Regions from separate parts of the Sporolactobacillus sp. KGMB 08714 genome, predicted to be linked through region 2. Evidence: predicted binding sites of a transcription regulator. Region 2 holds the regulator's gene; each other region holds the start of a gene.
What was found. The regulator LexA, encoded in region 2, represses DNA repair genes until DNA is damaged. The targets are predictions, from matches to a motif close to CGAACATATGTTCG.
Positions count from the first base shown of each region.

Region 1 (10,532 bases), on a different contig from region 2:
CCCTATTCATTCTATCTTTCATCGAAACCCCAGGCAAGAGCGAAGCACCCGGTCGAGTGTAAATTATTCACCCGAAAGAGACTAACCGTCTCATGAATGACTCCCTCTTCGCGCCATGAACCGGCAGACATCTCCGGGCCCTTCCGATGAACGGATAGGCAGTCGGATAATGCCGTCCGCTCCATTTTGTTTATCGTCATTCTGCCGTCCCGGCCGCCGCATTCGGTTTCCGAGAATGCTTCTGCCTGCCGGTCAGCAATTGCGTGCCCTGATATGAAACAGGAGGCGGCCGAACCTTTCTTCAAAGTCCGGCAGACACTCCGCGTTTCCGGTCTTCAGCCCGCCGATCGGCGGGCCTTCCATTGCAATTTCTTATGTAGGCATTGTAACATAAAAAAGCTCTCCCGATAAACTATATGCCCTTTCCAACAATTACGCGCCATCTGCGGAAATGATCCCGGATGACGGACGGAGCGTGGGTATTAATGATGAGTGGACAGACCCGTGATTTTGCCTGTCCACTCATCTTATGATTATTTATCTTCAGTATGCCTGATTTATTCTTTTTTCTCTGCTTCCGTTTTGTCGCTTTCTTCTGCCGCTTTCGAACGGCTGTTTTCAACAAGAAAATCAACGGTTTTCCGGAGCCGGACATCGTCCTTGATCACGTTTCCATTGCCGAAAACCGATTTCAGCTGATCGACGCTTAATTTGTACGTTTCGGCTGTTTTTTTCAGTTCTTCTTCTACTTCTTCATCCGTCGGCTCGATTTTTTCAGCATCGGCAATCGCCTCAAGCGTCAGGTTGGCGCGCACACGTTTTTCCGCGTCGTCTTTCATCTGATCGCGGAGCGCGTCTTTGTCCTGCCCTGAGAAGCCGGTATACATATCCATCGTCATACCCTGTGCTTTCAGGCGCTGCTCAAATTCACTGAGCATGTGGTCCTGTTCGCTGGAAATCATCACTTCGGGAACATTAATTTCCGCATTGTCGGCCGCCTGGGTTACGACACTGTCGCGCTTGCTGCTTGCCGCGTCCGCTTCTTTGTGTTCTTTCAGATGCTTCTTGATCTTTTCCTTCAATGCATCAAAGGTCTCAACATCATCGTCGACATCCTTGGCAAATTCATCATCCAGCTCAGGCAGCTGCTTTGATTTGATTTCGTGAACCTTAATTTTAAAAGTGGCTTCCTTGCCCTTCAATTCTTCAGCATGATATTCCTCGGGAAAGGTCACAACGACATCCTTTTCAGCGCCTGCTTTCAGGCCGACCAGCTGATCTTCAAAGCCTGGGATAAACGAACCTGAACCGATCTCCAAAGAGTAGTTCTCGGCTTTTCCGCCTTCAAAAGGCTGGCCGTCTACATATCCGTCAAAGTCAATGACAACCGTATCCCCCTGCTCGACTTCGCCGTCTTCCTTGACAACAAGTTCGGCATAACGTTCCTGCAGATGTTTGATCTCGTGATCCACGTCTTCATCTGTAACTTCCGTATCTTTTTCTTCGACTTCAAGCCCTTTATAATTGCCGAGCTTGACTTCCGGCTTTACCGTCACATCTGCCTTAAGGACGAGTTTCTTTCCTTTGCCGACCTCTTCCACATCGACCTGCGGTTTATCCACCGGTTCAATGCCCGTCTGATCAATTGCCGCGGAATAAGCATCCGGCAAAATAAAATTAATCGCCTCTTCATACAGCGCCTCAGCACCGAAGCGCTGTTCAAACAGCATCCGCGGCACACGGCCCTTGCGGAACCCGGGCACATTCACTTTTTTAACGACTTTTTTAAAAGCCTTGTCAAGCGCCTGGTTAAAGCTGTCGGCATCCACTTCAAAGGTCAGTGTACCCGTATTGCCCTCTTTTTTTTCCCATTTTGCTTCTACAGTCATTTATTCTTACCTCCAACATCTATCTTCATACTTTTTGCAACACGGCTTTTATCCGGTCTGCTGTGCAGCTTTCGCGCACCCATCCCTGCCCGCGGGCAGGGAATGCCCGTCAGCCTTTTTCTTGTAAAACAATGACAACCCTCATATTATAACATAAGAGTCATTCATGAAAAACGTATTGAATCAAATTATTATGGGTTTTCCCATGTTTCCCCATTTTCGATTTCTCTGACGGTCCTGCTGGCAGCCTGAAATTCTTCTTCTGAAACATCAAACAGATCAAGAATCCGGCCCTTTTCCCATTCTCCGTCGCCGGCCATGGCGGCACGGGCGGAAAAAACGGCGGCCCATACCTTGGCGGATGGAGGATTAAGCGGCTTCGGATAAGCGTTCATTGTGAAGAAACGTCCGACATCCTTGGCCAGATCCGCCAGGGTCGGGTTTTCGGAACTGAGTACGTCCTCGATCCGACTTTCAATCTGATCGGCGAATGTCTTATAAAGAAACTGGCCGTCGAATGTCACCTGGTAGACTTCTCCGAATTTGCTGACCTGAACACGGTCTGCCAGGCGGTTTTCTTTAATGACGCACATCAGCATCGTTTTAACTTCCGGATTTTGCTTTTCATCAAGCAGAAACCGCTTCATCTGCGGTAAATAACGATTGTCCAGCCGGCCGGCCAGTTTTCTGATCAGAAGCATCTGGGTTTTCGGATCGGCCTGTTCGATTGCCGGCCAGTCGATCGGTTCCGCCGGATGATGTTTCTCCGGGATCCCGCCCCTGCCCGGCCGGCGTTCCCCTTCGCCCGCATCCGTTTCGGCGGCCTGTTTCGGCTCGGTGATGCGAACTTCGCAAAAGTGCCTCATCTGGCTGAGAAATTCTCTCGTATCCGCAGCGAGATCTTTCCGCCTGTCCATTTGGCTGATTTTGTCGAGTGCGCCCCGGTAGTCTTTTTTTTCGATCAATATGGTCAAATACAGACGGAACACATCGTCATAGTGAGGGGCGCCTGCCTCCAGCAGCTGAGTCACAGCTTCTTCGGCCTGACGATAATCGCCCAGTTCAACCGAACAGATCGCCCAGCCGTACAGGCCTTTCAGATTGCCGGCATCCAGTTCCAGCAGTTTGCCAAACAGGGGACGGGCCTCGCCATAATGTTTTTCATCGACCAATGACATCGCCTTATTCAGAAGTCTGCTCTCCAGATCCGGAAGCATGACTACCTTCCCTCTTCGGCGAACCGGTTTTTCGTTTCTCTTCATTTCTCCCCGTCCCGTTCCGTTGGTCTTTGCTCTTAGAATATCAGTTTCCTCCCGGCTTAGCAACGATAAGCGAACATAGGCACAGGCCGGCCCCGCAGTCCGCACGCGCCGGGCTGTCTATAAGCTTTTTGCGGAACAGCCCGGCCTCTCTTTTTTGTCGGATCTGTTTGTTAATAGGCGCAACGGAGCGAACAGAGCCATCGATCCAGCACCAATCCAGCATTCACCGAATAACGGCCTGCGCCGAACCGGCTTCCTTACCGATAGGCCTTTAGGCTTCATCAAAAGAAAACGCCCACTCTCCGCGGCGGAAAACCGCTGTTTTCGTGCCGTCTTTTTTCACACCGTCGATGTCCAGTCCGGCCGATCCGACCATAAAATCTTCATGTACGATGCTGTCGTTGACGCCGGCGTGATCCAGCTGCGCGCCGTCCATCTTACTTCCGCCTTCAATGCAGGAAGCGTATGCCTTTCCAAGTGCCAGATGGCAGGAAGCATTTTCGTCGAACAGGGTATTGTAAAAAACAAGGCCGGATGCGGATACCGGCGACCGATGGGGCACGAGGGCTACTTCGCCGAGCCGCCGCGCCCCGGCATCGGATTCCAGAAGATGCCTCAGCGCTTCTTCCCCTTTTTCAGCTTTAAAAGCAACGGCTTTTCCATCTTTGAACGTCAGCGAAAAATGATCAATGATCTGGCCGTCATAATTTAAGGGCATTGTCGCGGCAACCGTGCCGTTCACGCCTCTTTTATGCGGCATTGTGAACACTTCCTCCGTCGGAATGTTTGCGTTGAACTCCACGCCCGTTTCGGCCGGGCTCGAACCGCCGTTCCAAATATGCCCTTCAGGCAGATCAATGGTCAGATCCGTGCCCTCCGCTCTGTAAATAAGCTGTTTAAACTGCTGCCGGTTTAAAAAATCCCGGACAGCGTGCAGCGCTTTATTATGCTCTTTCCATGCGGCTTCCGGATCGTCACGGCCTGTGACGCGGCTGATGCGCAGAATTTCCTCCATTAATCGTTCCTGCGCCTCCGCGGCAGGTTTTCCCGGAAACACTTTTTTCGACCAGGCAACCGTCGGGTAAGCAATGAGCGACCATTGTATTTTGTCTTTCATCAGAAATTCCCGATACCGAGAAAGCCCTTGTCCCGCCGCCTTCATATACGCGGCCGACCGGGTTCCGTCCACATCTTTCAGCAGATCCGGATTCGGTCCGTAAATATTCAGAACGGCATAGTTGTCCTGTACTGATTCGTTGCGCACAGCAAATTTCCACGACGGGATATGCTCCAGTGCGTCAAGCGGCGCGTACCGGAAGCGAAGAAGCGAGGTCGCATCGTCCGTCCAGTCGACAAAAACGTCCCTGGCACCCGCTTTATAAGCCGCTTCCGCTACAAGATCGGCGAATCGGGAAGCCTCGACCGGTGCGGTTAGCAAAAGCCCCTGCCCTTTCTGCAGATTCACGCCTGTTTTGATCGCCAGTTCAGCAAATCTTTTGAGCCCTTCCTCAAATTTTTTCATTATATTTCCCTCCGATATAAAAATGACGTTCGATCAGTTTGGAACCAAAACAAAAGATCTTTCGCCGCAGCTGCGCGGCCGATGCAACGCCTTAAGCCGCTGTGCCCGTGCAGCATGCCTCACGGATCATGTGAAATGACTGCCTCGTGAAAAAGCCCGGTGCCCATCGATGCAGCGTCCTGATCTCATGATTTTCTCTTTGTCCTTTTCATCACGGACCCATCTGATCGTTTCATTATACTCGTCTCACCGATTGCTGAAAAACTCCGTCAGCCGTTTCAAAAAGCAAAAGGGAACATATGTTTTATTTTCCAGTAATAAAGAAACGTATGTTCGTGTATAATAAAATTGGACTTAGAAATGGGGGACATCAATGGAGCGGATCATTTTTCTCATCGACATGCAGACCTTTTATGCTTCATGCGAAAAGGCCGACCACCCGGAGTTCAGAGACAAACCGCTGATCGTAGCCGGCGATCCGAAGCGAAGAAGCGGCATCGTGCTCGCGGCCTGTCCGCTGGCCAGGGAATTCGGCGTCACGACGGCGGAGCCGCTTGGCCAGGCGCTGAAAAAGTGCCCGCACGCCGTTATCCGGCGGCCGCGAATGCAGCATTATATAGACGTCTCCGTTCGAGTGACCCGCCTTCTGAAGCAATTCACGGATCTCGTCGAACCTTATTCTATCGACGAACAGTTTGTCGATATGACAGGCAGCCTGCATTTCTACAAATCCCCGCTTGCGATGGCCGAACAGATTCAGCGGTCGATAGCAAAAGAAACAGGTGTGCGTGCCAGAATCGGTATCGGCCCTAATAAAGTCCTGGCGAAAATGGCCTGCGATCATTTCGGAAAGCATAACAAGGCCGGTATCTTTGAACTCAATCGCAGCAACATCGAGCACTGTCTCTGGCCGCTGCCGATCGGTGAATTGTTCGGTGTCGGTCATCGCATGGAACAGCACTTGCTCGGTATGGGCATCCGCAGGATCAGCCATCTGGCCAACTTTCCGATCGGCCTTCTGCGAAAAAAATGGGGCGTGAACGGCGAGCTGCTTTGGATGACCGCCCGCGGCATCGACACCTCCCCGGTCTCTCCAGGAACATTCGGCGAACAAAAAGAGATCGGCCACCATATGACTTTGCCGTATGATTATGCAAATATTAAAGACATCCGTGTCATTCTGCTGGAACTCAGCGAGGAAGTCGCCTACCGGGCGCGGGCAAGAAAGTACAGAGGCCGCGTCGTTTCCGTCGCTGTATCCGGCGTTTTTGAACGGCACAGCGGTTTCCATCGGCAAATCAGGCTGCCCTTTGCGACTCATTTCGGCATGGACATTTACCGGGCGGCCGACCGCCTGTTCACCGAAAGCTGGGACAGGCAGCCGGTGCGCGGCGCCGCCGTAACTCTTTCCGATCTGCAGCCCGCAGGCAGCTATCAGCTTGACCTGTTCGCGTGTCTTGAGAAAAAAGAGAGACTCAGTGCCGCCGTCGATGCCATTTATCGAAAATACGGAAAAACGGCCATTTTCCGGGGACCCTCATTGATGCCGGCCAGTCAGCTCCGGGCACGCGCAGACAAAATAGGCGGCCACTACAAATGATGAAAGCCGGCCGAACCGTATCGGAAATGCAAACCGTTCCTTTTTCAAATGGAATACAACACACACGGAACTCCATTCAGACAGCACGCACTTCTCCGGACCGTTTCTAAAAAAAGCTCCGTCTGTCTTCTGCGGGCACGGACAGACGGAGCTTTTCTCTTCATGTTTACAGCGAAGCGCGGAGAATATCCAGCGTATCTTCTTTATTCAGTTTTTTGAACTGGCCGAATTCACCTCTTGCCATCGCACGTTCGGCGATCAGATCCACTTTGCTGCCGTCGATTGAATAGTCGGCGAGACGGCTCGGCGCGCCGATGCCTGTCCAGAATGCTCGCAGCGCTTCAATCCCGGCAAGAGCTATTTCACGATCCGTTTTCCCCTGCGGGTCGACATGGAAGACGCGCTCGGCAAGCTGCTTGAAGCGGCCGACATTAACATCCAGATTGTGCTTCATCCAGTTCGGGAAGATAATGGCCAGCCCGCCGCCATGGGGAATGTCATAGACAGCGGAAACGGCATGTTCGATATTGTGCGACGCCCAGTCGCCGGCAAATCCCATCGATACCATGCCGTTCAGCGCCATCGTCCCGCAGTAAAGAATCGTCTCGCGAAGCTGATAATTTTCAAGATCGTTTACGAGCTTCGGTGCCGTCTCAATCACCGTCTGCAGAATGGATTCGCACAGGCGGTCCTGCAGCGGCGTATGCGTCGTCTGATGAAAATAGTGTTCAAAAACATGTGCCATCATATCGACCATGCCGTAAATTGTCTGATTTTTCGGCACGGAAAACGTGAAGGTCGGGTCGAGAATGGAGAAAGACGGATAAGAATAAGCAGAGCTCCACCCATATTTTTCATGAGTGTCCCAGTTGGTGATCACCGAATTGGGATTCATCTCGGAACCGGTTGCCGCCAACGTCAGCACTGTTCCAAACGGAAGGGCATCATGCACCGTTTTTTTACGCGTTACAAATTCCCACGGATCGCCGTCGAACTTCGTGCCCGCAGCAATCGCCTTCGTACAGTCGATGACGCTCCCGCCGCCGACTGCCAGCAAAAACTGGATATCCTTTGTCAGACAGATATCGATTCCTCTTTTTACAGTTGTCAGCCGCGGATTCGGTTCAACGCCCGCCAGTTCGGACACTTCGGCATGAAGCCCGTCAAGAATCTGTTTCACCTGATCATAAAGGCCCGTCCGTTTGATGCTGCCGCCGCCATAAACAAGCAGCACTCTTTTGCCGTATTTCGGAATCTCCGTTTTCAGCTGTTCGAGCTGTCCCCTGCCGAAAATCAGCTTCGTCGGATTGTAATAAACAAAATGATCCATAGTCCATCGCCTCGCTCATAAAGTTTAGAAAATTTTTTCAGGAAAAGGGTCCGGAACAAAACGGTCCTGTCCCATTTATTATAATATACTTGAATTTTTTCGGTGCATCTTTCAGGAACCCGCCGCCGAAATTAACCGTCATGACGGCTGCTCAGTCCGGAAAATCATTGCGGATTTCCGGTGCTGTTTTTCCTTTACAGCGATGCATTTCAGGAGTACGATAGCTTCGTGAAAATAAATGATTCACTGAATTCTGCGGGAAAGGGAGAAAAAGACGACTCTGGAATGCTTTCCTGCGGCCTTTTTATCGCCGGACATTTCGTATACTTTATCGTGGATGAACGATCACATTGCAGTCTTGAAAGGAGCTCGGAATATGAATGTCGCTTTTTTCATCACGCCAAAAAGTGAATGCAAGTATGTATATGATTATTGGACCATGAGACAGGCTATGGAAAAAATGGAGCATTACCGCTACACATCCGTCCCGATTTTGAACAAAAAAGGACATTACGTCGGTACGCTGACCGAAGGCGATCTCCTGTGGAAGCTGAAAAACAGCGGTGACCTTGATTTCAGGCATACCGAATCCGTTATGCTGAAAGACGTCCCATTATATACCGATGTAAAAACTATATCTGTGGACGGCGAAATGGAGAATATGATCGATACGTCCCTTTCCCAGAATTTCGTTCCCGTTGTGGACGATTTCGGAATATTCATCGGGATTATCAAGAGAAGAGATATTATCGCCTATTTGTCGCGGATAATAAAAAACAGGAACGATTCAGGCGCAACAGTCTAAAAACAGTAGCTGAATGACTTTAAAAACAGCCGGCGGCTGATCATCTCCCGGAGTTTGAGGAGATGATCAGTTTTTTTCGCCGCTTTTACAGGCTATTTTTATCATTTTTTGCGTGCATTTATTATAATGAATGCGTGATCAAAAAATCAGCATTGGATGTGTGCCCATTGCCCTTTTCAAGTTATCGATTCATTCAGAACGGACTTTCACTGCTCCTCGCTTTGTTTCTGATTTGTCTTTCCGTTCAGCTGACCCTTCTGTTCAAACCGCTTTACTATTTCGACATTCAATACTTAAATATCCCCGTACAGTCGCATCTCAGCCGGGTAAGAATCGTTGAAAACTATAATTATATGATCGATTATCTGCTGAACCCGATGCCTCAGACTTTCCATCTGCCGTCACTCTCCTACTCGCAGCACGGGCGTATTCATTTTGAGGATGTAAAAAGAATTTTTACAGGGATCGATATTCTTCTGCTCGTTACAGGCATTGCCGGAGCCGCCGGCTTTTATTCCAACATTAGAAATAAAGACTTTCACTTTTTAAAAACGACAGCGGTTGCCCTGATCCTTTTTACGATCGTTCCGCTGACCGCTTTTTTCCTTGATTTCAACGATTCATTTATCCTCTTTCACAAACTGTTTTTCAGAAATAACTACTGGATTTTTAACGCGGCGACGGATCCGGTAATCACCATTCTGCCTGAATCCTTTTTCTTCCACGCAGCTATGATGGTTCTCGGGTTGATTCTCGCTGCCGTCCTTCTGCTCATGATCGCCTATAAAACACTGACCCGGAAAACACGCGGGTGATCGATGCTGCAGCGTACAGTACCCGCCGATCCGCGGCAGAATCATCGTTTCAAAAAAAAAAGAGCCCCAGGCGAGGGCTAAAAAAAGAGGCTTAAAATAAAAAGAGACATGATTTGCCTTATCAGGCTCTTTTAGCATAATCCGCTTTTCTTAAAAAATACTTAAAAAAAAGCAGCAAAAAAAGAGAAAGAGCGTTCAAATTTCTCAGAAATAAGAGGGGCGGCCGGACCTCCCGATGTTCGGACGGCGAATGGAAAAACATCTTGACGCTCCGAACCTTAAGCAAGCTTTTTTTAAAGAACACATTTCTTCCTGGGTGAATACCCTGTTCATGACAAAGGAGGAATGTGAAGATGAATGAAGAAGCCGGACAGTTTTATGATTATCGGGATGTAAACAGCAATTTGACCGGCAATTATCCGACAAACTATCCGATGGGAGAAAACACGGGCCATCATCATCCTCATGACCACAAACAGATAAAAGATTTGTGCGAAAAACACATTAATTATTATGTTATGGGCCATTTAAAAGACGGAAGAGTGATCGAAGGAATCATCCTCAGCGTCGATCATGAAGCAGTAACCATCCTGGTTGCCGAAAAAGACAATCACAAAAGGGAAGAGGAGGATACCAGACAGTTCGGGCGCTTTCCCGGATTCGCCCGTTTTTCTCCCTTTCGCGTTCCCTTTCCCCTTTTCGGGTTTCCATTCATTACACCTTTTTGGTTCCCGTTTTGGGTCTGAAAGAATTTATATTTGCCCGGAAAACCCGGGCTTTTTTTGTTATATTACACTTTCTGTACAGGCTTTCCGGGGATGTTCAGCAACCATGCGGCGGGATCATTGTATCCTTTCTCCGAAGGATGAGGCCGGGGCGGTTTGTCCGTCCCTGCAGGCTCCCCGGCATTGCCTCGTAACCATGCGGCAGATCCGTTTGTATCCTTTCTCCGAAGAATGAGACCGGGGCGGTTTGTCCATCTCTACAGGCTCCCCGGCATTGCCCCGCAACCGTGCGGCAGATCCGTTTGTATCCTTTCTCCGAAGAATGAGAACGGGGCGGTTTGTCCGTCCCTGCAATGCATAAAGAGCCATTCAGGCGGGCATTTTTGACTGTGCCGGCAGGAAGTTTCGGCATTCGGCGATGGTCCGGCCTCTCCTGTTATCATGAGCCGTATTTTCTTAGACAAATGGAGGCTGAATCGATCATCCGCCTGTAAATGGGCATTTAATCCGTTCCGCTTCCGTCCATCCGCTCATATACTGCATCAACATGTAAGAGAAGGAGGTGTCGCTAATGGGGGCTCCTG
Region 1 is NZ_JAUUBW010000035.1:2,683-13,214, reverse strand. Features, by position in the region: gene tig (trigger factor) at 558-1,889, opposite strand; gene Q6A92_RS15015 (tetratricopeptide repeat protein) at 2,081-3,151, opposite strand; gene Q6A92_RS15010 (aminopeptidase) at 3,423-4,673, opposite strand; gene Q6A92_RS15005 (DNA polymerase IV) at 5,047-6,273, shown strand; gene Q6A92_RS15000 (iron-containing alcohol dehydrogenase) at 6,440-7,603, opposite strand; gene Q6A92_RS14995 (CBS domain-containing protein) at 7,980-8,408, shown strand; gene Q6A92_RS14990 (TIGR01906 family membrane protein) at 8,576-9,223, shown strand; gene Q6A92_RS14985 (hypothetical protein) at 9,577-9,969, shown strand; gene Q6A92_RS14980 (YjcZ family sporulation protein) at 10,520-10,532, shown strand, end outside.
Region 1: the regulator LexA is predicted to act here: its motif matches at 4,996-5,009, upstream of Q6A92_RS15005 (DNA polymerase IV).

Region 2 (10,532 bases):
GTCTGCCTCTGTCCTGAGGAAAAAAACGATCAGACATCATCAAAGTAGTTGATGCGGTTTTAATCCGCACTATAAAAATTATATCGGAACATGATACCGTCAATTTTAGCCGTTGTTGCTGCCTTACTGCCTGAAAACGCGAATTGGAATCGGCATTCTGCCGGATATCAATGAATGGAAGCAAAAAAAAAGAAAGCTCTTTTCCTTTATTCAGTGAATAGAAGCTTTCTTCTGAAGGAGGATGAAAATTAACCCGTCAGCGAAAAGGCAAGGTTAAATCGCCGAAGGGAAACAAACATATTTTAATCGGGATTTCACAGCTTTGGATCGGCATGCGAAAGCTCGCGATTAAACAAAATTAAGAAGAATATCTCTCGTTGTTGTATCATTACAATGATTAATATTTCCTCTTGTTATATAACAGTATAGCACAAATAATGTATCTTGCAAGCGATAAGACAGCATCTTCGTAAATTTAATAAAACCGGTGCGAAACGGCAAGGCGCGGCGGAGAACGCTAAACCGTCCGCAGAAACACCCGGATTATTTCCGGACAGGTATGATTAATTTCTGGTCCGGCTGGATAAAATTGCGGTCAATTCCGTTCTCCCTTTCAATCCAATTGACAAAGGCTTCCTCTGAAAGTCCGGAATTGCTGCTGTGATAACGTTGAGCCAGAGACCAAAGCGTATCCCCTTTTTCGACAGCTATTGTCTTATAATCATTGCCGTCTGCGGCCACACGATTTGTCAGCGTAAAAAAAAGGATGATAGTCAGAACAATAAATAAAATAACGAAAGATGTACCTTTCAGCTTACGATTCAAGTGCTCATTCATCTGCAGCCCCTCCAATAAATGATTGAGAATATGTATTCCCGAGAATGTTTGTTCGCTACCAATGATTATATAGCGAACATCCGTTTGCGTCAATGATTCGAACGGATGTTTGCATTGCAAAAAATGGCATGATATAATGGGCTTAAGAAGAAGAAAAAGGAGCAGGCAGATGAAACTCTCAAGTCGACAGCAATCAATACTCGATTATATTAAGCATGAAGTGGCGACCAAGGGCTATCCTCCGTCGGTTCGTGAAATCTGCGATGCGGTCGGATTGGCTTCAAGTTCAACCGTTCACGGTCATCTGGAACGGCTTGAAAAAAAAGGATTGATTCGGCGCGATCCGACGAAACCGCGTGCCATTGAAATTCTCGATCATGATGGCGATATATTCAGTGAAAAAGCGGTTGCTGTGCCGGTGATCGGCAAGGTAACGGCCGGTCAGCCGATCAGCGCTGTGGAGAATATCGAGGAGTACTTTCCCGTACCCAGATCTATGGTTGACGAGGAAAATGTCTTTATACTCAATGTATCGGGAGAAAGCATGATCAACGCCGGTATTCTGGACGGCGACAAAGTGATTGTCCGCCAGCAGAGAACCGCAGAAAACGGCGAAATTGTCGTGGCAATGACCGATGAAAATGAAGCGACTGTCAAAAGATTTTTCAAAGAAAAAGACCACATCCGCCTTCAGCCCGAAAATCCGGCCATGGCACCCATACTGTTAGACAACTGTATAATACTCGGAAAGGTAATCGGCGTATTCCGTACAATAAACTGATTGCCGCGGCAAGCGATACGTGCGCTTTTCCTTTCTCCGGAATATGCAAAAAGCCGGGGCGGACATCATGGATGCTGATGGCTGCTCCGGCTTAAAATATTTTTGTTTCGGTCGCCTTTCATTCTTTGAATTCAGAGAAGAGCCGCTTGATTTTCAATAGTTTTTCTGCCGTAAAGATCCACTCTTCCCGATCTAATTCCTGACTGATCATCTGATAAAGATCGTTCTGGTTCAGACAGATCAAAGGCCACTCTTTTTCGGAAAAATTCTCTGCTTTTGCGTGATCGGCCGAATCGTCCATAAAGTAGAGGACGGGAACGATACGCTCTGCATTCACCTGACGATTGCCAAGATAGGCCCGGAATTCCGGGACAGCCTGCATGATCGGTGCAGCCAGATCGGAATAACAGTCAATCGTTATTCTCAGAAAGTCCTGATTGCCGTCTCTCTGTTTCCTGTCTCCGGACATAACCAGCGTTTCTTCAGAACCATTTGCAAGGCTCGGAATGTTTTCCTTGATCAGCCGTTCAAAACCCTGGGCATGTTCCGGGCTTATCCCATGGAATACTTTTCCTTTGTACTTTCTTGTATCAAGTAAATACAGCCCTGTCGGCAGCAGCAGAATGATATCCGCTCTGGAAAAATCACTCCCGCCGGCTCGGGCCGGAACGATGATATTTCCTGCAAACGCCATTTGCCGGGCCGAAATCCGTTTGGATTGGACAAGAATTTTCCTGATTGCCGTTAGATTCTGATAAACGGCAAATGTCTTTTCGGATCTCTGTGTTCCCCGTAAATAAGCAATTAATTCTTCATAGCGTCCCAGTTTTTTTTCGTAAGATTCCTCAATACCGGCAATCGTGGCGCTATTTTCGGTCATAATATGCTTAATCTTAGTTTCCGACTCCTCTTTAATCCGGTTTTCCGTCTCACTGATCGTCGCCGAAGTCTCATTTTGGCTTTGCTCGATCTGTTCCTCGGCCCGACTTTTTATTTTTTGCTGCTTCTGGAATAAAAAATAAATGATCCCGATCAGGATTAGAATAATTGCCAGGTAAATAACATGTACCACCGTGTAGCCCTCCCTTGTTTCAAAACGATACATATATTTTTTCGTCCGCTGTCCCTGCGCTTTTGTCCCTCGGCCAATGAATGTACAGAGTCTGCAAAGTCGGGTAAAATAGAGAAAAGAGAAATGGAGGGATCAGCATGAATGATTGGATCAAAAAGGGTTTCTTTATCGGTCTCGGCGCAACAGTTGCAAGTAAGGAAAAAGCAGATAAATTTTTCAATGATCTGTCAAAAAGCGGCGGCGCGGCAGCGGAAGAAGCAAAATCTTTTCTCGACGCTCTGAATGATAAAGGAAAATCTAAAAAAGAACAATGGCAGAATGACATCCGTCAGGACATTAAGGACACTCTGATCGATTTGGGATTCGTTACCTCTGAGGAGTACAACAAGCTGGCCGAAAGAGTTGAAGCGCTGGAAGCCGGATTATCGAAGGATCAAAACGGAACGGATGAACAGAGCACGGAAAAATAACGGGTTGTCGGTCAGGTGAAATGAATGTTTGGAAAACGCATACGCCATATCAAACGTTATCGAGAAATCGTAACCGTCCTTGTCAAATACGGATTCGGGTATATTGTTAAAGATGTCGGACTGTTTCATCTGCTCTCGCTCCCGAAACAGATCGTGTCCGATTTTTCCGGAACTAATGATTCAAAACCGGTCGGCCGGAAAATCCGCCTGATGCTCGAAGAACTCGGGCCGACCTTCATTAAGCTCGGCCAGCTGCTCAGCCTGAGGTCGGATCTCATACCCGAACAGATCGCTAACGAGCTGCGCGAATTGCAGGACAGCGTGACGCCGATCGATCCGGCAGTCATTAAGTCTGTCATCCGGCAGGAACTGGGTGCGCCGGTCGGCGATATCTTTGCTGATTTTGATGAACAATGCCTGGCGGCGGCATCGATCGCTCAGGCACACCGCGCCGTTCTGAAGACGGGTGAAGAAGTCGTGATCAAGGTCCGCCGTCCCGATATTGAAACCGTGGTTTCAACCGACATAGAGATTCTCTGGGATCTGGCTGCACTTGTGGAAAAACGCTATTCCTGGGCAAAAAAATTTCAGATAAGCGATATTGTCGAAGAATTTTCCCTTGCCATCCGCAATGAAATGGATTATTTCAGAGAAGGCAGAAATACTGAAAAGCTCTATAATTATTTCGCTTCCAATGAAAACATTATCATCCCGAAAGTGTATTGGGACTATTCAACTAACAAGCTGCTCACCCTTGAGTATATCAACGGTGCAAAATATGCCGACCTGATTGCTTCAGTCCCTGAAGGCATCGATAAAAAAATCATTTCAGAACGACTGGTGCGCTCATTTCTCGATCAGGCGCTGGTTGTCGGCGTTTTTCATGGTGATCCTCATCCCGGCAACCTTTTTTTCTTTCCGGGGAATAAGATCGGCTATATCGATTTCGGACAGGTCGGCACATTAAATGAAGAAATGAAACATAATTTTGCCAGCCTGATTATCGGGCTGATGAGGGGAGACATAGATCTGCTGTTCCGCACGATCTTCCTGATGTCCTCAATGCCTGAAGACCTGGATGAAAGACTTTTTAAGGCCGACCTTGAGTTAATGCGCGACAAATACTATGAGCTTCCTTTCAAAGAAATCCATATTGGAAAGGTCATTCAGGATATTTTCGAAACCACCAAAAAACATCATATCAGCATTCCGAAGGACTATACACTTCTCGGCAAAGCACTGATCACCCTTGAAGGCCTTATTACGCGCCTTGATAATCAAATCAGCATACTGGAACTTGCGGAACCTTATGGGCAGAAGCTTTTGCTGAACCGCTACAATCCTGAGCGGGTGGCAAAGAAAACTTTAAAAAGCGTTTATGAAGCACTGGAAAACAGTGCACAGATCCCCTCTCTTTTAAAGAAAACATTGACACATTTGTACAAAGGAAAAACGCATGTCGAAATGGAACTGCCCCACCTGGATCTTCTGCTTTCCAGGCTTGACCGCGTGGCCAATCGCATTTCCTTCAGTATCATGCTTCTGGCATTCAGCATTATCCTCGGCGCAATGATTATCGGAGAAACGTTCGGCGCCCACCCTTTGTTTACAAACATTCCGCTTCTTGACATCGCCGTCATGATTGTCGCTCTGATGTTTCTTCTCGTCCTGCTCGCAATTTTCAGGTCCGGGCGCTTCTAAAGCTACTGCATGTTGTACTGACGGCATGGCGTATAAAAGGTTGTTCTTTTTCAACCTGCCTTTTTTATATTTTCGTGACGGTCTGATGAAAAATCCGTCGCCCGACGAGAGGATCCATTTCAGAAACAAAATGATTGAGTTCTCGTTGTGCGGCAAAAATATGCTCCGGACTGTCTTCCCCGTACATATGAAGCAAACGGCCGAATTCTTCTGAAATCCGTCTCATTTTTGTCTTATCGATTTCGCGTCCGGCCAGGAACATCGTAGCCAGACGCTCCTTCTCCGGCCGAAGCACATGCCATTTTTCACCCGGTTCATTGGAGAACATACGGCAAGTCATCGGTCCTCCCGCATCCACCAATGCGACCAGCACATCCTGTTTTTCATACGGCACCGCCCTTACAAACCGTTCGAGTACATGGATCTGTGATTCATTGAACGACCAGGCACGATCCTGATAAGGAAAAACTTTCCTAAGGCTTTTCAGCGCCGCCGCACTCCCCGTACAGGCGAGGATCTGTCGACCGGAAAGGCGGATTATGCCGGGCTTTTCGCCGGGAATCATCGCCGGTTGTCCATTTTCATTTAAATTGACCAGGCGGCCGTCGCTCACGGCAGACGCCATTTTATCGGTAGCAATAATCGATACAAAACTCATGAATTTTCTCCTTTTTTCCAGAACAATTAAATGATATATCCTCTATTATAACGGGACAGGCAGATTCATGCGACAGCGGAAACGGATCCCCTGTGTTTCAGGCAAAAATACGATTCTTCTTTGTAAATTAATTTTGATAAAAAACGACGCGATTGAGCAAAAGCATTTCTTTTTTAAACAAAAAGTCATAGAATAGACTCATAAGGTTCACTGGATTGTCAAATATATATAAAAAAAAAGCCCGGAACGATGGTGAACCTATGTTTCAGGCTAGCTATAAACCTTCTGGAGGAGGAATTTAATATGGGAAAGATCAAGGCAAGTGAAGCAGTTGTCAAACTGTTTGAAAACTGGGGGATTGATCACATTTACGGGATCCCCGGCGATTCAATCGACACAATGGTCGAAGCGCTTAGAAAAAAAGAAAGTAAAATTAAATTTTATCAGGTCCGTCATGAAGAGGTAGCCTCACTGGCCGCCGCAGCCTACGCAAAATTAACCGGAAAAATCGGTGTTTGCCTGGCTATCGGCGGACCGGGCGCCATCCACTTGTTAAACGGCATGTACGATGCGAAAATGGATCATGTTCCTATGCTTGTGCTTGTCGGGCACATTCCGTCCAGACTGACGGGAACCGATTATTTTCAGGAAGTCAATACCGTTGAACTGTTTAAGGATGTTGCCGTTTATAATAAAGAAATCACCAGCGCGGAAAGTTTTCCGGCCGTTGTCAATCAAGCCATTCGCACGGCTTATCAGGAACGCGGCGTTGCCGTTCTGTCGATTCCGGATGATATCCCGCTCGGTGTGATTTCCGAGAACGCACCGCAAATGTCGACGGTTTTTGAAAAAAAGATTCCGGGTCTCATTGAAGATGACCTGAGCGACGCCGTCGCTTTAATCAATAATGCCAGCAACCCGGTTATTCTTGCGGGTGTCGGAGCGAAAGGCGCTAAAAAGGAACTGAGGGCATTCGCCGAACGGATTTCAGCTCCTGTTGCGGTGACCCTCCCCGGCAAGGGCGCACTTCCGGATGAACATCCGAATTTTCTTGGAAATATTGGCAAAATAGGTACGAAACCGGCTTATGAAGCCATGAAAAGTTCAGATCTGCTGATTATGGTCGGTACCGATTACCCATATATAGCCTATCTTCCCGAAGGTGCCAAATGTATCCAGATCGATATCGATCCGGTGCATATAGGCAAACGTTATTCGGTAACAGTCGGTATTGTGGGCGACGCCGCTCAGGCTCTGGCTTATCTGACCGAACACACGACACCGGTGCCGGAACGTCCTTTTCTGAACACATGCCAGGAAAAAATGGCTGTTTGGTGGAAATGGATGAATGAGGATAAAGCGAATACGACGACCCCGATTGCTCCGCAGGCTGTTATGAAGGCTATCCAGTCCATTGCCGAAGACGATGCGATTTTTTCAGCCGATGTCGGTACGGCAACCGTTTGGTCTACACGTTATCTGCATGTGACGAACCAGGATTTCATTATCTCGGCATGGCTCGGCACGATGGGCTGCGGGCTTCCGGGAGCGATGGCTGCAAAGCAGGCTTTTCCGAATCGCCAGGCTATCGCGATCTGCGGCGACGGGGCTTTTTCAATGGTTATGCAGGACTTCGTTACCGCCGTCAAATATAAGTGGCCGATCCTTGTTGTTGTGCTGAACAATAAGGAGCTTTCCTTTATTAAGTATGAACAGCAGTCGGCGGGCCAGTTAAATTATGGAATAGGGCTTCAGGACATCGATTATGCAAAATTTGCCGAAGCCTGCGGCGGAAAAGGATTCAGAGTCGAGAAATATGAGGACCTGCAGCCGGCATTCGAAGCAGCCAAAGAGTCACAAGTTCCCGTGATTCTCGATGTCGCCGTAAACGCAAATGCCGCACCGCTGCCTGGTAAAATTGTGATGAACGAAGCCAAAGGCTATGCGAGATTTGCATCAAAATCAGTGATTGAAAATCATAAACTGGAAAAGATGCCGCCTATGAAGGACGTCGTCAGACGCTTCCTCTGATTAACATGGATTGAAGATTGAAAGAGCTTTGAATCAGTTCATACTGGTTGAAAGCTCTTTTTGTATGCCGAAAAAAAAAGACCCAAAAGGTCTGTAATAAAAAATGAAGTGTGGAGTTGATGAAATCAGGGGGCCTTGCTTTCGTTCAAGTAATAGTTTACCAGTCACAGATTAAGCCCGCGTTAAAGCATTGTAAAATTATTTTATCGAAAATGGACGTTTCGCCCATTTTGTTTCACACTGCCGTACAAATTTTTCCGGATATTCGCAATTAGTCTTTTATCCGGGATGTCTTCTTTATCATCGCCGTGACCGCCAATGGCTGCTGTCTCGTATTATCGAATGGTGTACCGCTGCCGGCCTGTATATGCCGACAAGACCCGGCCTCTTAAACCTGATAAAACCGTTCCGGTCAGCCGGCTCCTTGATTTCTTACCGATAGAGCGCCCGCTTCAGCCGGAAGCTCCCGGTTTTCTGACGGTTGATCGTAAATGGGCCGCCGTCGCTGCCATCCGGCGGCTCATTATGCAGGTTTACTCTGCGCAGAATTTTATAATAATCCATCCGGTTCATGGTTTCATTTTTTCTTTTTTTCAAGCAGCTCGTTGAGCCGGGCCATTTCGATGCCGCTGACGGCGGCATCCCAGCCTTTATTGCCTGCCTTCGTTCCGGCCCGTTCAACGGCCTGTTCAATATTTTCAGTGGTGACAACGCCGAACATGACAGGAACTCCGGTCTCAAGGCCGATCTTTGCAACGCCCTTGGACACTTCATTGCAGACATAGTCATAATGCGACGTTGCACCGCGTATGACCGCTCCAAGCGCCAATATTGTATCATACTGTCCGGTCGCAGCCATTTTCCCGGCAGCAAACGGAATCTCAAAGGCTCCCGGAACCCAGGCAATGTCAATATTCTCCTCGTCAACACCGTGGCGCAGCAGAGCGTCCTCTGCCCCGGACAAAAGCCGGTTTGTAATAAATTCATTAAAACGGCTGACGACAATACCCACTTTCAACCCTTGACCAATCAATTTGCCCTCAAATACTTTTCCCATTTTAAGTCCTCCTGTCAGCAGTCTGTACACTGTCGCTTTTTATCGATCACAAATGAAGCAGATGGCCCATTTTTTCGGCTTTCGTTTCCATGTATCGTTTGTTTTCCTTGCCGATCGGCATCTCCAGAGGTACACGTTCAATGTTTGAAATGCCGTGTTCTTTCAGATCGGAAATTTTTAATGGATTATTTGTCAGCAATTGCACATTGGTAACGCCGAGATCGGATAATATCTCAGCCGCAGTGCGGTAGTTTCTCAGATCCGCGGGAAACCCAAGATGTTCGTTGGCTTCTACCGTATCCTCTCCGGCCTCCTGAAGCTTGTAGGCTTTCAGTTTATTAATCAGCCCGATGCCCCGCCCTTCCTGACGTAAATAGATCACGACACCGGCGCCGCGTTTTTCGATCATTCGCAGAGCGGCGTGAAGCTGCGGACCGCAGTCGCACCGTTTCGACCCGAACACATCGCCTGTCAGGCACTCTGAATGAAGGCGGACAAGTGTCGGATCGCTGCCGCCGACATCCCCTTTGACAATCGCAATGGTTTCGCTTTCATCGAACGGGCCGGTATAGCCGATGGCTTTAAAATGCCCGTACTCTGTCGGCAAATCGGCAGTCACGACTCTCCTGACCCCGTGATTCTGCCGATACGCGATCAGATCTTTAACTGTAATGATCTTCAGGCCGAATGTTTCGGCCAGCTTCTCAAGTTCGGGAAAGCGTGCCATTCTGCCGTCATCGCGAACAACCTCGCAGATGATGCCTGCCGGTCTGGCACCGGCCAGCTTTGCAAGATCCACGGCCGCCTCTGTGTGGCCCTCGCGTTCCAGTACTCCGCCATCTTTCGCGATCAGCGGAAAGACATGGCCGGGATGATTAAAATCCGATGCGGTGGCATCGTCAGAAACAATCTTTCTGATTGTCTGTGCGCGTTCAAATGCGCTAATGCCCGTTTTCGTATCTTTATCGTCGACACTGATCGTAAATGCTGTTTCATGATGGTCGGTATTGTTTGCCACCATCGGTCTGAACCCTAGCGATTCGGCAAGCGGCCGGCTGACCGGCATGCAGAGCAGCCCTTTGGCATGCGTAATCATAAAATTGACGGTCTCCGCTGTCGTTTTATCTGCCAGAGCAAGCAGATCGCCTTCATTTTCACGCCCCTCATCGTCACAGACAATGATTATTTTTCCTTCTTTCAAATCAGAAAGGGCTTCTTCTATTGTAGCAGGCATATGCTTTAACCTCCTTATGATCCTTCCGGCATATGTAACACCGTTATTTATTTAGTGATGTGTTAAATCCGTTTTCTTTAAGCATGTCATAGGTCAGGGAACCGGAATCGTCGGACTTGCCCGCAGTCAGCTGATTTTGTACATATTTTTGCAGTATATCGCCCTCGATATTGACGGAATCGCCGACTTTTTTAGATCCCAAAACCGTATGGGCGTACGTGTGCGGAATCAGCGATAGGGTAAAAAATTGCGGTCCGGCGTGAAAAACGGTCAGACTCGTTCCGTCAACGGCAACCGATCCTTTCTGCACCAGACCGGCCAGAATATCCGGAGACGCCTGAATATCAAGATAATAGGCATTTCCTTTCGGTACAATCCTGACAATCTTTCCTGTCCCGTCAATGTGGCCGGTCACGAAATGGCCGCCCAGTCTTCCTCCCGCTTTTACAGCGCGTTCCAGATTGACGGAATCGCCGGCCTGCAGCGAATGCAAAGTCGTCGCGCGTATCGTCTCCGGCATAATGTCCGCGCTAAAAGCATCCTCTAACCGCCCCGTAACTGTTACACAGGTCCCGTTGACCGCTATACTGTCGCCGATGGCTGCGTCTTCAAGCACCCGATCGGCCTGAATCGACAGGCGGATGGCGTCAGGCCGTTTCTCAATCGACGCAACATGTCCGACTTCTTCTAT
Region 2 is NZ_JAUUBW010000034.1:101,696-112,227, reverse strand. Features, by position in the region: gene yneA (cell division suppressor protein YneA) at 544-837, opposite strand; gene lexA (transcriptional repressor LexA) at 1,007-1,618, shown strand; gene Q6A92_RS14650 (hypothetical protein) at 1,737-2,690, opposite strand; gene Q6A92_RS14645 (phasin family protein) at 2,828-3,160, shown strand; gene Q6A92_RS14640 (ABC1 kinase family protein) at 3,185-4,861, shown strand; gene Q6A92_RS14635 (hypothetical protein) at 4,926-5,519, opposite strand; gene Q6A92_RS14630 (pyruvate oxidase) at 5,823-7,550, shown strand; gene ribH (6,7-dimethyl-8-ribityllumazine synthase) at 8,128-8,607, opposite strand; gene Q6A92_RS14620 (bifunctional 3,4-dihydroxy-2-butanone-4-phosphate synthase/GTP cyclohydrolase II) at 8,654-9,841, opposite strand; gene ribE (riboflavin synthase) at 9,885-10,532, opposite strand, start outside.

Region 3 (10,532 bases), on a different contig from region 2:
TGGATTTCGGCGAGTTGTCCGAGCAAAATGCCAGTGAACTTCCCCAAGTGCATCGGGAGCCTGCCGAAATCCGCACGCTTCCGCCCGACGGAAGTGAAGAGATGCCTGCTTCAAGAACCGTCCGGCATCAGGCGGCGCGTTCCGGCACAAAAGGCTGGTCTTCTTTTCTGAGTAAGGCAATTATTGCTGTTTTTGTTCTGATTGCGATTATGATTGTTTATATTCTGGCCACTAATTTGATGGGCGGGCATTCGAGCCAGGCTCCCAAGGGCAGCCAGGGAGGTGCTTCTTCTGTTTCCTTCAAGGGGAGCAGTTCCTCAACGGCAAAATCCGGAAATTCAGGTGCTCAATCGAATTCTTCGGCGCAGAAAAACAATTCGGCTTCTTCATCGGTACAGCAGAGCCTGAAAATGGACGGGTCACAGGGGTCGACGACGACCTACACGCTTTCCGGAACGACTAAATTTGCCGTATCTCTTTCCGCAGCGAAGGGGAAAAGCTCATGGATCAGCGCCACGGATGTCAAAAGCGGCCATCAGCTTGTTCAGGGAATCGCGTCGGGATCCAAGGCTTTTAACTTTGATGCATCCAATGTCCAGTCTCTGCGCATCGATGTCGGCAACGCACCGAATACCGTGCTGAAGATCAACGGCAAGAATTTCACATTTCCCAGCCAGACAATCGTTCAGACGATTATTATTAATTTTAATAAATAAGCAGACCCTTGAGTTGGAGTCAGCCGGATCCGGCGGCTCCTTTTTTCATGCGGCCGGCAAAGTGTGAAAGTTATGTGTCTGTAAAAAGAGAATGGATATTTTTTTCTCTTAAAAAGGAGGATTCTGTCATGAATATCGCCAATAAATTAACTGTATCCCGCATGATTATGATCCCCGTTTTTCTTGTTTTTTTGCTTGCCCCGATCGATCTTGGCACTGCAGGTTCAGGGGGCTTTGCGCTTCCGGTTTCCCAAATGCTTGCCGGCTTCATCTTCATTATTGCTTCCATAACTGACCTGCTTGACGGCCGGATTGCGAGAAAACGCCGCCTTGTGACAAACTTTGGAAAATTTTCCGATCCTCTGGCCGATAAGCTGCTGGTGATGAGTGCCTTTGTGTCGTTTGCCGGTATGGAAAGGATAGCCTCATGGATTGTCATCGTCATTCTTGCCCGCGAGTTCGCAGTTACCGGCCTGCGTCTGGTGGCTGCGGGCGAAGGCGATGTGATTGCCGCAGGACAGATGGGAAAATGGAAGACACTCTTTCAGATGCTGACCGTCATCTCCTTTTTATTCAACAACATTCCTTTCGGCCTGAGCGGATTCCCTTTAGATCAGTTCCTTCTTTGGATCGCCCTGCTGCTGACGATCCTGTCCGGCATCGATTATTTCTATAAGAACCGTGAAGTCTTGCTTCGTTCGAAGTGAATCTTGGCGGTTGCACTTCGTGCCGGACTGCCAGATAATAAAATAAGAAAAGGCAAGTCTGGAAAATAGGAAGGGAGAATTCTGATTTTATGAATGCGGAAATTATTGCAGTAGGTTCAGAATTGCTGCTTGGACAGATCGCCAATACAAACGCCCGGTTTATTTCCGAGCGGCTGGCTTTGCTGGGCATTGATGTTTACTTTCATACCGTGTGCGGCGATAACAGAGGGCGTCTTCTCGATGTGATAAAAAACGCTGAATCGCGTGCAGATCTGCTGATCTTTACCGGAGGCCTCGGGCCGACGAAAGACGATCTTACAAAAGAAACGGTTGCGCAGGCGCTTGGCAGATCCCTTGTGACGGATCAGGAAGCAATGGACAGCATGCTCGACTATTTTCGAGTGACCGGACGGGAGATGACGGAGAATAACCGGAAGCAGGCTCTTGTCATTGAAGGCAGCCATGTACTTCCGAATCGTCAGGGGATGGCACCCGGGATGATTGTCGAGCAGGACGGCCGTCTGTATCTGCTGATGCCCGGAGTCCCTTCCGAAATGAAACCGATGTTTCTCGACTTTGCCGGCGACTATCTGGCGCATCGCCATCCGCAGCACATTCAATCGCGTGTTCTCCGTTTCTTCGGGATCGGAGAGTCTCAGCTGGAAACCAAAATTATCGATCTGATCGATGCCCAGTCCAATCCGACGATTGCGCCGCTGGCCAAGGAAAGCGAAGTGACGCTCAGACTGACGGCAAAACATGAAAGCCTGGATGAAGCTGTTAAAATGCTTGACCGGATTGAACGGCGGATCAATGAGAGGGTAGGCCGATATCTCTACGGATACGGAGAAGAAACACTGGCGGAGGTCGTATTCAAGCTTCTGACCAATCAGCAGAAGACGATTGCCTTTGCGGAAAGCTTGACCGGCGGTATGGCCGCAGAATGGCTGACCGGGTTTTCCGGCGCTTCCTCTGTACTGAACGGCGCTGTCGTCTGCTACACGAACCCGGTAAAAGAACAGGTGCTGAAGGTGCCCTTGGCTGTATTGAACGGGGAAGGCGCCGTGAGCGGAAGGTGTGCCGAAATAATGGCTGCCTCCGTCAGGAATTTATGCGGTTCGGATCTCGGCGTCGGCTTTACCGGTGTCGCCGGACCTGATAAAAGCGAAGGCAAAGAAGTCGGCACGGTCTACATCGGTTTCGCGGATGCGGAAGGTGCGAAAAGCTATTTGTTCCATTTCAACGGGTCGCGCCGGAAAATCAGGACGCAGTCCGTCAAAACCGGGTATGATCTGATCAGGCGCCATCTCTGCCATCTGCCGATCCTTGAGAAATAAAATCTGTCCGGAAAGGCCAGACAGACAAATACGAACAAATATTCCCAGAACGCTTGTGCTGATTCTGGAAAAAGGTTATGATGATAGAAGGATGTCTTAAGGAGATGAATCGAAACAATGGCTGAAAAGAATGAAAGAAAAGCGGCACTTGACAATGCCCTGCGTCAGATTGAAAAACAATTTGGCAAAGGTTCGATTATGAGGCTGGGGGAACAGCCGGAACAACGTGTTTCCACCGTATCGAGCGGTTCGCTGGCCCTGGATATTGCGATGGGTGTCGGCGGCTACCCGCGCGGCCGCATTATTGAAATTTACGGGCCTGAATCTTCAGGGAAAACGACCGTGGCGCTCCATGCGATCGCCGAAGCGCAGAAAGGCGGCGGCCAGGCGGCCTTTATCGATGCCGAACATGCACTGGATCCCGTATACGCGGAACATCTCGGCGTGAACATCGACGAATTGCTGCTGTCGCAGCCGGACACCGGCGAACAGGCGCTTGAAATTGCCGAAGCCCTGGTCCGGAGCGGCGCGATTGATATCATTGTCGTCGATTCCGTGGCCGCTCTTGTTCCCAAGGCGGAAATTGAAGGAGAAATGGGCGACGCGCATGTCGGGCTGCAGGCGCGGCTGATGTCGCAGGCCTTGCGGAAATTGTCCGGCGTCATCAGCAAATCAAAGACAACAGCCATTTTCATCAATCAGATCCGTGAGAAGATCGGCGTGATGTTCGGCAATCCGGAGACCACCCCGGGCGGACGGGCCCTGAAATTCTATGCGTCGGTCCGTCTTGAAGTGCGCCGTGCCGAAGCACTTAAGGTCGGCAATGACATTGTCGGCAACCGCACAAGAATTAAAGTAGCCAAGAATAAGGTTGCTCCCCCGTTCAAACAGGCAGAGGTCGATATTATGTACGGCCATGGGATTTCTCAGGAAGGAGAAATTCTGGATATTGGAGCAGAGCTTGATATCGTCGAGAAAAGCGGCGCGTGGTATTCATATAATAAAGAACGGCTCGGTCAGGGCCGTGAAAATGCCAAATTGTTTTTAAAAGAAAATGAGCCGATAAAGGACGAGATCAGGAAACAAATCCGTGCTCATTATCACCTGGACGACGGACCGGCCGATGAGACGGCTTCGGAAGATGCGGAACAGCCCGCGGGCAAAGAATCGAATTAAGCTTTACGGAAATTGCTCAGCGGGCGGGCGCCTTTGGAAATTGATGAAGTGAATAGATGAATATGATTAGATAAAGGGATTGTGCTGGAAAAAGGACGTAAGGGTTCCGTGAACAGTACAGTTCTTTTAGACTAAATTCGCAGAATATTCGTAAAAAAATGCTCGGCATTTGTAACTTGCTTTCATTATTATGCGTCAATTATGCCGCAAGGTTGACAACCCAAAATCTCAACTATAAAATTAAACTGTAACTTCCATGTAATTGATTTGTGAATATGTAAACTTTTCTAAAAGTATGTGCTTAAAAAGCGGCGATTGAGGATATCAGGGAGAGCGGATCGTTTCACGGCAAGCGGAGACGCCTTTTCTTCACATGAGAAGAAACAAAACCGCGATGCAATTTCCGGTTTCTTATATTGTTTCTTTATTAAGCTCATCCGAAAGTAAAAGTGAATGATTTTACTTCTTGACGATATGGGAAGGCAAGGAGGTGAAAAGATGACTAGTCTTATTGTTACAATCATCTCCATTGCGCTTATCTCTGTAGTTTGTCTGTTTGTTGGGTATACGATCCGAAAAAAAATTGCCGAGGCTAAGATTACTTCTGCGGAGACTGCTGCGCATCAAATCATTGACGATGCCCATCGTGATGCGGAAGCGTTGAAGAAAGAAACCCTTCTTGAAGCAAAGGATGAAATTCATACTTTCAGGTCACAAGCTGAAAATGAAGCCCGGGAACGCAGAAATGAACTTCAAAAGCAAGAAAATCGCCTGGCACAGAAAGAGGATCTGCTGGATCGGAAAAGCGAATCTCTTGATAATAAGGAAAGTTCATTGGGAAAAAAGGAGGAAGCACTTAGCAAGAAACATCGACAAATTGAAGAGATGGAGAGCAAAGTGGAGGAATTGCTGCAAAAACAGCAGTCGGAGCTGGAGCGCATTTCCGGACTGACGAACGAAGAAGCCAAAGAGCTGATTCTGAATCAGGTAAAACAGGAAACAGCTCATGAGGCTGCTCAAGTTGCCAAGGATATTGAGACCCGGGCAAAAGAAGATGCCGAAAAGAAAGCGAAAAGCATTCTTTCGCTGGCGATTCAGCGCTGTGCGGCGGACCACGTTGCCGAGACAACCGTATCGGTTGTTAATCTGCCCAATGATGAGATGAAAGGGCGGATCATCGGAAGGGAAGGACGGAACATCCGCACACTGGAGACGCTGACGGGAATTGATCTGATCATCGACGATACTCCGGAGGCTGTGATCCTGTCCGGTTTTGATCCGATCCGGCGCGAAGTCGCGAGGATTGCTTTGGAAAAGCTCGTTCAGGACGGACGGATTCATCCGGCGCGCATTGAAGAAATGGTTGAAAAGGCGCGCCATGAAGTAGATGAAAAAATCCGGGATTACGGCGAACAAACCACTTTTGAGGTCGGCATTCACAGCCTGCATCCGGATCTGATCAAGATTTTAGGCCGCCTGCATTTCAGAACGAGCTACGGCCAGAATGTTCTTAAGCACTCTGTGGAAGTTGCTTTTCTATGCGGCATGATGGCCGCGGAGCTCGGCGAGGATGAGATGCTGGCCAGACGTGCCGGATTGCTTCATGACATTGGAAAAGCAATCGATCATGAAGTAGAGGGAAGTCACGTCGAGATCGGTGTCGAACTGGCGACAAAATATAAAGAACATCCTGTTGTAATTAACAGTATTGCTTCTCATCATGGAGATACAGAAGCTACATCTGTCATATCCGTACTGGTTGCGGCGGCGGATGCACTGTCGGCGGCCAGGCCGGGTGCCCGGCGCGAAACGCTGGAGACGTATATTCACCGTCTTGAAAAACTGGAAGAAATATCCGAGTCTTTCGAAGGCGTCGAAAAGTCGTATGCGATCCAGGCGGGACGCGAAATTCGTATTATCGTCCAGCCGGATGTTATTGATGACGCAAAGTCTTATCAGCTGGCGCATGATATTACCCGGAAGATTGAGAATGAGCTTGATTATCCCGGAAATATCAAGGTTACCGTCATCCGTGAGACACGGGCAGTGGAGTATGCAAAATAAAAAAAGCGGCTGATTGCCGCTTTTTTTATTCGTTTTTTCTTTGCCGTCCATCAGGCTATTTTGAGAATCCTTAATCGAATCGTTGTTTGCCGGCAGCGTTTGTCGTCAATTTCTCGAATCGGTTCAGTTAAAAGAAAAGAGTGTGTGTCATATGAGAATTTTATTTATAGGGGACGTTTACGGAAAGACCGGGCGCGAGATGGTCGAACAATATTTGCCGAAACTGAAAGACTCTTATCATCCGGATGCAATAATTATCAATGCCGAAAATGCCGCTCACGGAAAAGGCATTACGAAAAAAATATACAATCGGCTGACAGAACTTGGAGCGGACATGCTCACAATGGGCAACCATACGTGGGATAACCGTGAAATTTTCGAATTTATTGACGATGCAAAACGAATGGTCCGTCCGGCGAACTTTCCCGAAGGAACGCCCGGCACCGGACTGCGCATCATTCCGATCAATAAAGTCCGCATGGCGGTAATTAACATTCAGGGCCGCGTTTTTCTGCCGGCAATCGACGATCCGTTCCGTACGGCCGATCGGCTGGTTGCGGATGCACGAGAAAAGACGCCGATTATTTTTGTAGATATTCATGCAGAGACGACCAGCGAAAAACTGGCTCTGGGCCGCTATCTCGACGGCCGCGTCTCGGCGGTCATCGGGACGCACACACATGTGCAGACGGCGGATGAACGGATTTTTCCGGGAGGGACGGCTTACTTGTCCGATGCAGGAATGACGGGACCGTACAACGGCATCATCGGAGTAGAGCGGACGGCGGTCGTAAGAAGATTTCTGACCTCAATGCCGGTCCGCTTCGAGAGCGAAGAAGGGCCGGGTCAGCTGAGCGCAGTCATCGTCGACATCGATGAGCAGAACGGGAAGGCGACGCACATAGAACGGCTGCTGATTAATGATGATCATCCTTTTTTTGAGTGAGCCGCGTCCGGCCGGTTAAAAGGCAGGAATAGTCATCCTTAAGGGGAATATAGTAAATTATGGGCAATCCTCATAAGGAGATGACAAACGGAAATGGATGTATTAAAAGTTTCAGCAAAATCTATACCTAACTCTGTTGCCGGTGCCCTTGCCCACGCGATGAGGGAACAAAAAACGGCAGAAATTCAGGCAATCGGAGCGGGTGCACTCAACCAGGCCGTCAAGGCTGTTGCGATTGCCAGAGGTTTTGTCGCTCCGAGCGGACTCGATCTGATCTGCATTCCTGCTTTTACGGATATTGTGATCGACGGCGAAGAACGGACGGCGATCAAACTGATCGTCGAGCCCAGGTGATTTTTTACCTTATTACGGGGATTTTTTATATGCAAGCGAACGAGAATAACGAAAAAGTGACGAACTCACAGTATTTCATCAAAAAGGCTGTTTCAAAAGCCTCTTATTAAGACTCAGGAACCGGAGAGAAGTTTGTAAAAACACCTCTCCGGTTCTTCTTTTCTATCCTTAGTCGGGCGGATAATGGGAGGATGGCGGAAATCCGCTAAAAGAACACAGCAAACGAGACCTGACGAGGTGAATTTTTATACGAGAATGAAAACCTCCTTATCGGGTGGAAATCCTTTAACGCTCCTATCGGCTGAGCGTTTTTCTCTTTCCCATTAGGGTCTTGCATCCGGTCGCACTTTGACAGGCTGTTTCCGCTCGGGTCCAATTTCTTCGATTAATAAAAAATCAGCCTTTTCTGCAAAAATAGTAAAAAACAGGAAATTATGATATCATATTAATATGATTATAAAAGAATAAGGATATAAGGGAGGGGTTTATTTTGAAAGAAACAAAAGCCTGGAAAATGAATGGTTTCGTCGGCCTGCTGGTCATACTGGTTTTGCTTGGTGCGGGGATTGCCGCAGAGATATCGGCTATTTTGTGGGCCGCCGTATTATTGTGGCTCGCTGCTCTTGTGCTGATGACCGGCATGACCGTCATCCCACCGAATAAAACGAAAGTCGTCACTTTTTTCGGACGTTATGCAGGCAGTGTTCAGGACAATGGAATCTTCCTGACGGTTCCCTTATCCGTCAGAAGGACTGTTTCACTCCGTGTCCGCAACTTCAACAGCCAGAAGCTGAAAGTCAACGACGTGGAAGGCAATCCGATCGAAATCGCTGCCGTGGTCGTATTTAAAGTGGTGGACTCGGCAAAGGCGCTGTTTGATGTCGATAATTACACTCAATTCGTTGAGATTCAAAGCGAGACGGCCGTTCGTCATATTGCCTCCAAGTATCCGTATGATAATTTTGAAGAGCAGGGGCTGTCGCTGAGAAGCAATGCGGCGGAGATCTCCGATGTACTGAAGGAAGAGCTTCAGAACCGGCTTACCCTTGCCGGAGTCGCTGTTGTCGAAACGAGGCTGACACATCTTGCCTACTCGACGGAAGTAGCGCAGGCGATGCTTCAGCGCCAGCAGGCGGCAGCGATCATTTCTGCCAGGCAGAAAATTGTTGAGGGGGCCGTAGGCATGGCTCAGATGGCCATCCAGCGTCTTGAAAAGGATCATGTGATCGAACTGGACGAGGAACGAAAAGTGAACATGATTAATAATCTGATGGTCGCCATTGTTTCGGAAAAGGGGACGCAGCCGGTGATCAATACGGGAAGTCTTTACTGAGGAACGGAGTTTTTGCATGGCACAGAAAAAAAGTTTTTTGTTGAGAATGGATCGCGACCTTTACGAGATTCTGCAGAGATGGGCGGCCGACGAATTTCGAAGTGTAAACGGCCAGATCGAATTTTTGCTGCGCGAAGCCGTGAAACGCTCGGGAAAAACGGATAAAAAGGAAAAGTAAATACGGTTCTGCGTTTTCGGCAGCCCTTCTGCCGGCAGCCTCTTTTTTCTCAGTAGCAAGCGGCTGTCTTGTAAAATCACCGTGCCGATTGGCGATGCTTTAATTGATTTACCGGAAGAAAACGTTTTCAATCCGGGCGGGATATTGTAAAATTGAGTCGGAAGGGATAGCGCCACAGGGGGTGATGCTGATGCTTGTAGAAGATCTGATGATTAAAGACGTGATTTCCGTGCATGAGAATGATTCGATTGAAGCGCTGATCAGGACATTGATTGTACACAAGATTGGCAGCGTACCCGTTTTGAATGATCAGGACAAACTGGCCGGCTTTGTGACTGACGGGGATATACTTCGCGCTGTTTCCCCGATGCAGCAGACGATTTATGATTTTTATGTGATGATCGTCGCTGTTGAAGCTGAAACCCCGCGTGATAAAGTCAGGGATCTCCTAAATGAGAAGGTAAAAGACATTATGAAAAAAAGGAACATCCAGACCGTTTATGTGAATAAGGATGTGGACGCCGTGTTGAAAATCCTTTCCCATCACCATTTTAAAAAATTGCCGGTTATTGACGGTGAGCGGCATGTTGTGGGAATAATCAGCCGGAGCAACCTCATACGTTATATCGGAGAGCTGGCAATCAGTAAAAAGTAACGCGTGCCATCAGGCTGCAGGATCCGGCGGGCACTCCGGCCTTTGCAGCGGGCGGATATGCTGCGGACAGACAAAACAGGACAGATCTCCTGAAGCCGAATCGCTCGATTGGTTTTGGGAGATTTTTGATTGAATGAGTTTTCTAACATTTTAAATGAAACAAGCCGGCGTTTTTTTATCAGTGCGGATGTGCAGTCGAACGAGACTCATTTTAGGAAGATGAAAGGGCATGCTCGATTTTGGGGCTGAAGAAATCCGGGTGCGCATGCTTGAAAAAGGAAGACGCGGAACGGAGTTTTAAGAAACATCTTCCTTTACAGATTATTCATGAAAGCGATATCATAAAATGGTATGGATAAACTTTTTAAATAATCGGAAACAAATGATGACAGGGGCGAGTATATGTCGATTCCAAGAAACGCTTATCAGCAAATCAAAATGATCATACGCGATCAGAGCCGGGTGCTGACAAGCGAAGAAGATCTGGTCAGTTATGGTTATGATGCGTCATTCGGATTTTATCTGCCGGATCTGGTGGTTCAGGTCACCTCTGTCGAAGAAACGGCCGGGATTTTAAAATTGGCCAACCGATTTAAAATTCCCGTAACGCCGAGAGGACAGGCGTCGAGCCTGAGCGGCGGGCCGCTTCCCGTAAAGGGGGGCATTGTTCTCGACGTCTCGCAGTGGAATCGGAAGCTGATCGTGGACAGTGAGGATCTGGTCGCCGTTGTCTCGCCGGGGGTTGTCACGGCGCGGATCGATAAAGAGGCGGCAAAATACGGTCTGATGTATCCTCCTGATCCGGGAAGCTCGCAGATGTCGACGATTGCCGGCAATCTGGCCGAAAATTCCGGCGGACCGAGATGCCTGAAATACGGGGTGACGAAGGATTATGTAATCGGGCTCGAAGTCGTGACGCCGCAGGGCGAAGTCATGCGGACCGGAGGACGTACCGTAAAAAACGTCAGCGGTTATGATCTGACAAAACTGATTGTCGGGTCGGAGGGAACGCTGGGTGTGATTACGGAAGCGACCTTGCGTCTCGTTCCGAGGCCGCCGTCGTCGC
Region 3 is NZ_JAUUBW010000012.1:9,672-20,203, reverse strand. Features, by position in the region: gene Q6A92_RS06220 (helix-turn-helix domain-containing protein) at 1-716, shown strand, start outside; gene pgsA (CDP-diacylglycerol--glycerol-3-phosphate 3-phosphatidyltransferase) at 845-1,423, shown strand; gene Q6A92_RS06210 (competence/damage-inducible protein A) at 1,513-2,760, shown strand; gene recA (recombinase RecA) at 2,878-3,936, shown strand; gene rny (ribonuclease Y) at 4,435-6,000, shown strand; gene Q6A92_RS06195 (TIGR00282 family metallophosphoesterase) at 6,152-6,946, shown strand; gene Q6A92_RS06190 (stage V sporulation protein S) at 7,040-7,300, shown strand; gene Q6A92_RS06185 (SPFH domain-containing protein) at 7,791-8,633, shown strand; gene Q6A92_RS06180 (ribbon-helix-helix domain-containing protein) at 8,650-8,811, shown strand; gene Q6A92_RS06175 (CBS domain-containing protein) at 9,002-9,466, shown strand; gene Q6A92_RS06170 (FAD-binding oxidoreductase) at 9,869-10,532, shown strand, end outside.
Region 3: the regulator LexA is predicted to act here: its motif matches at 2,792-2,805, upstream of recA (recombinase RecA).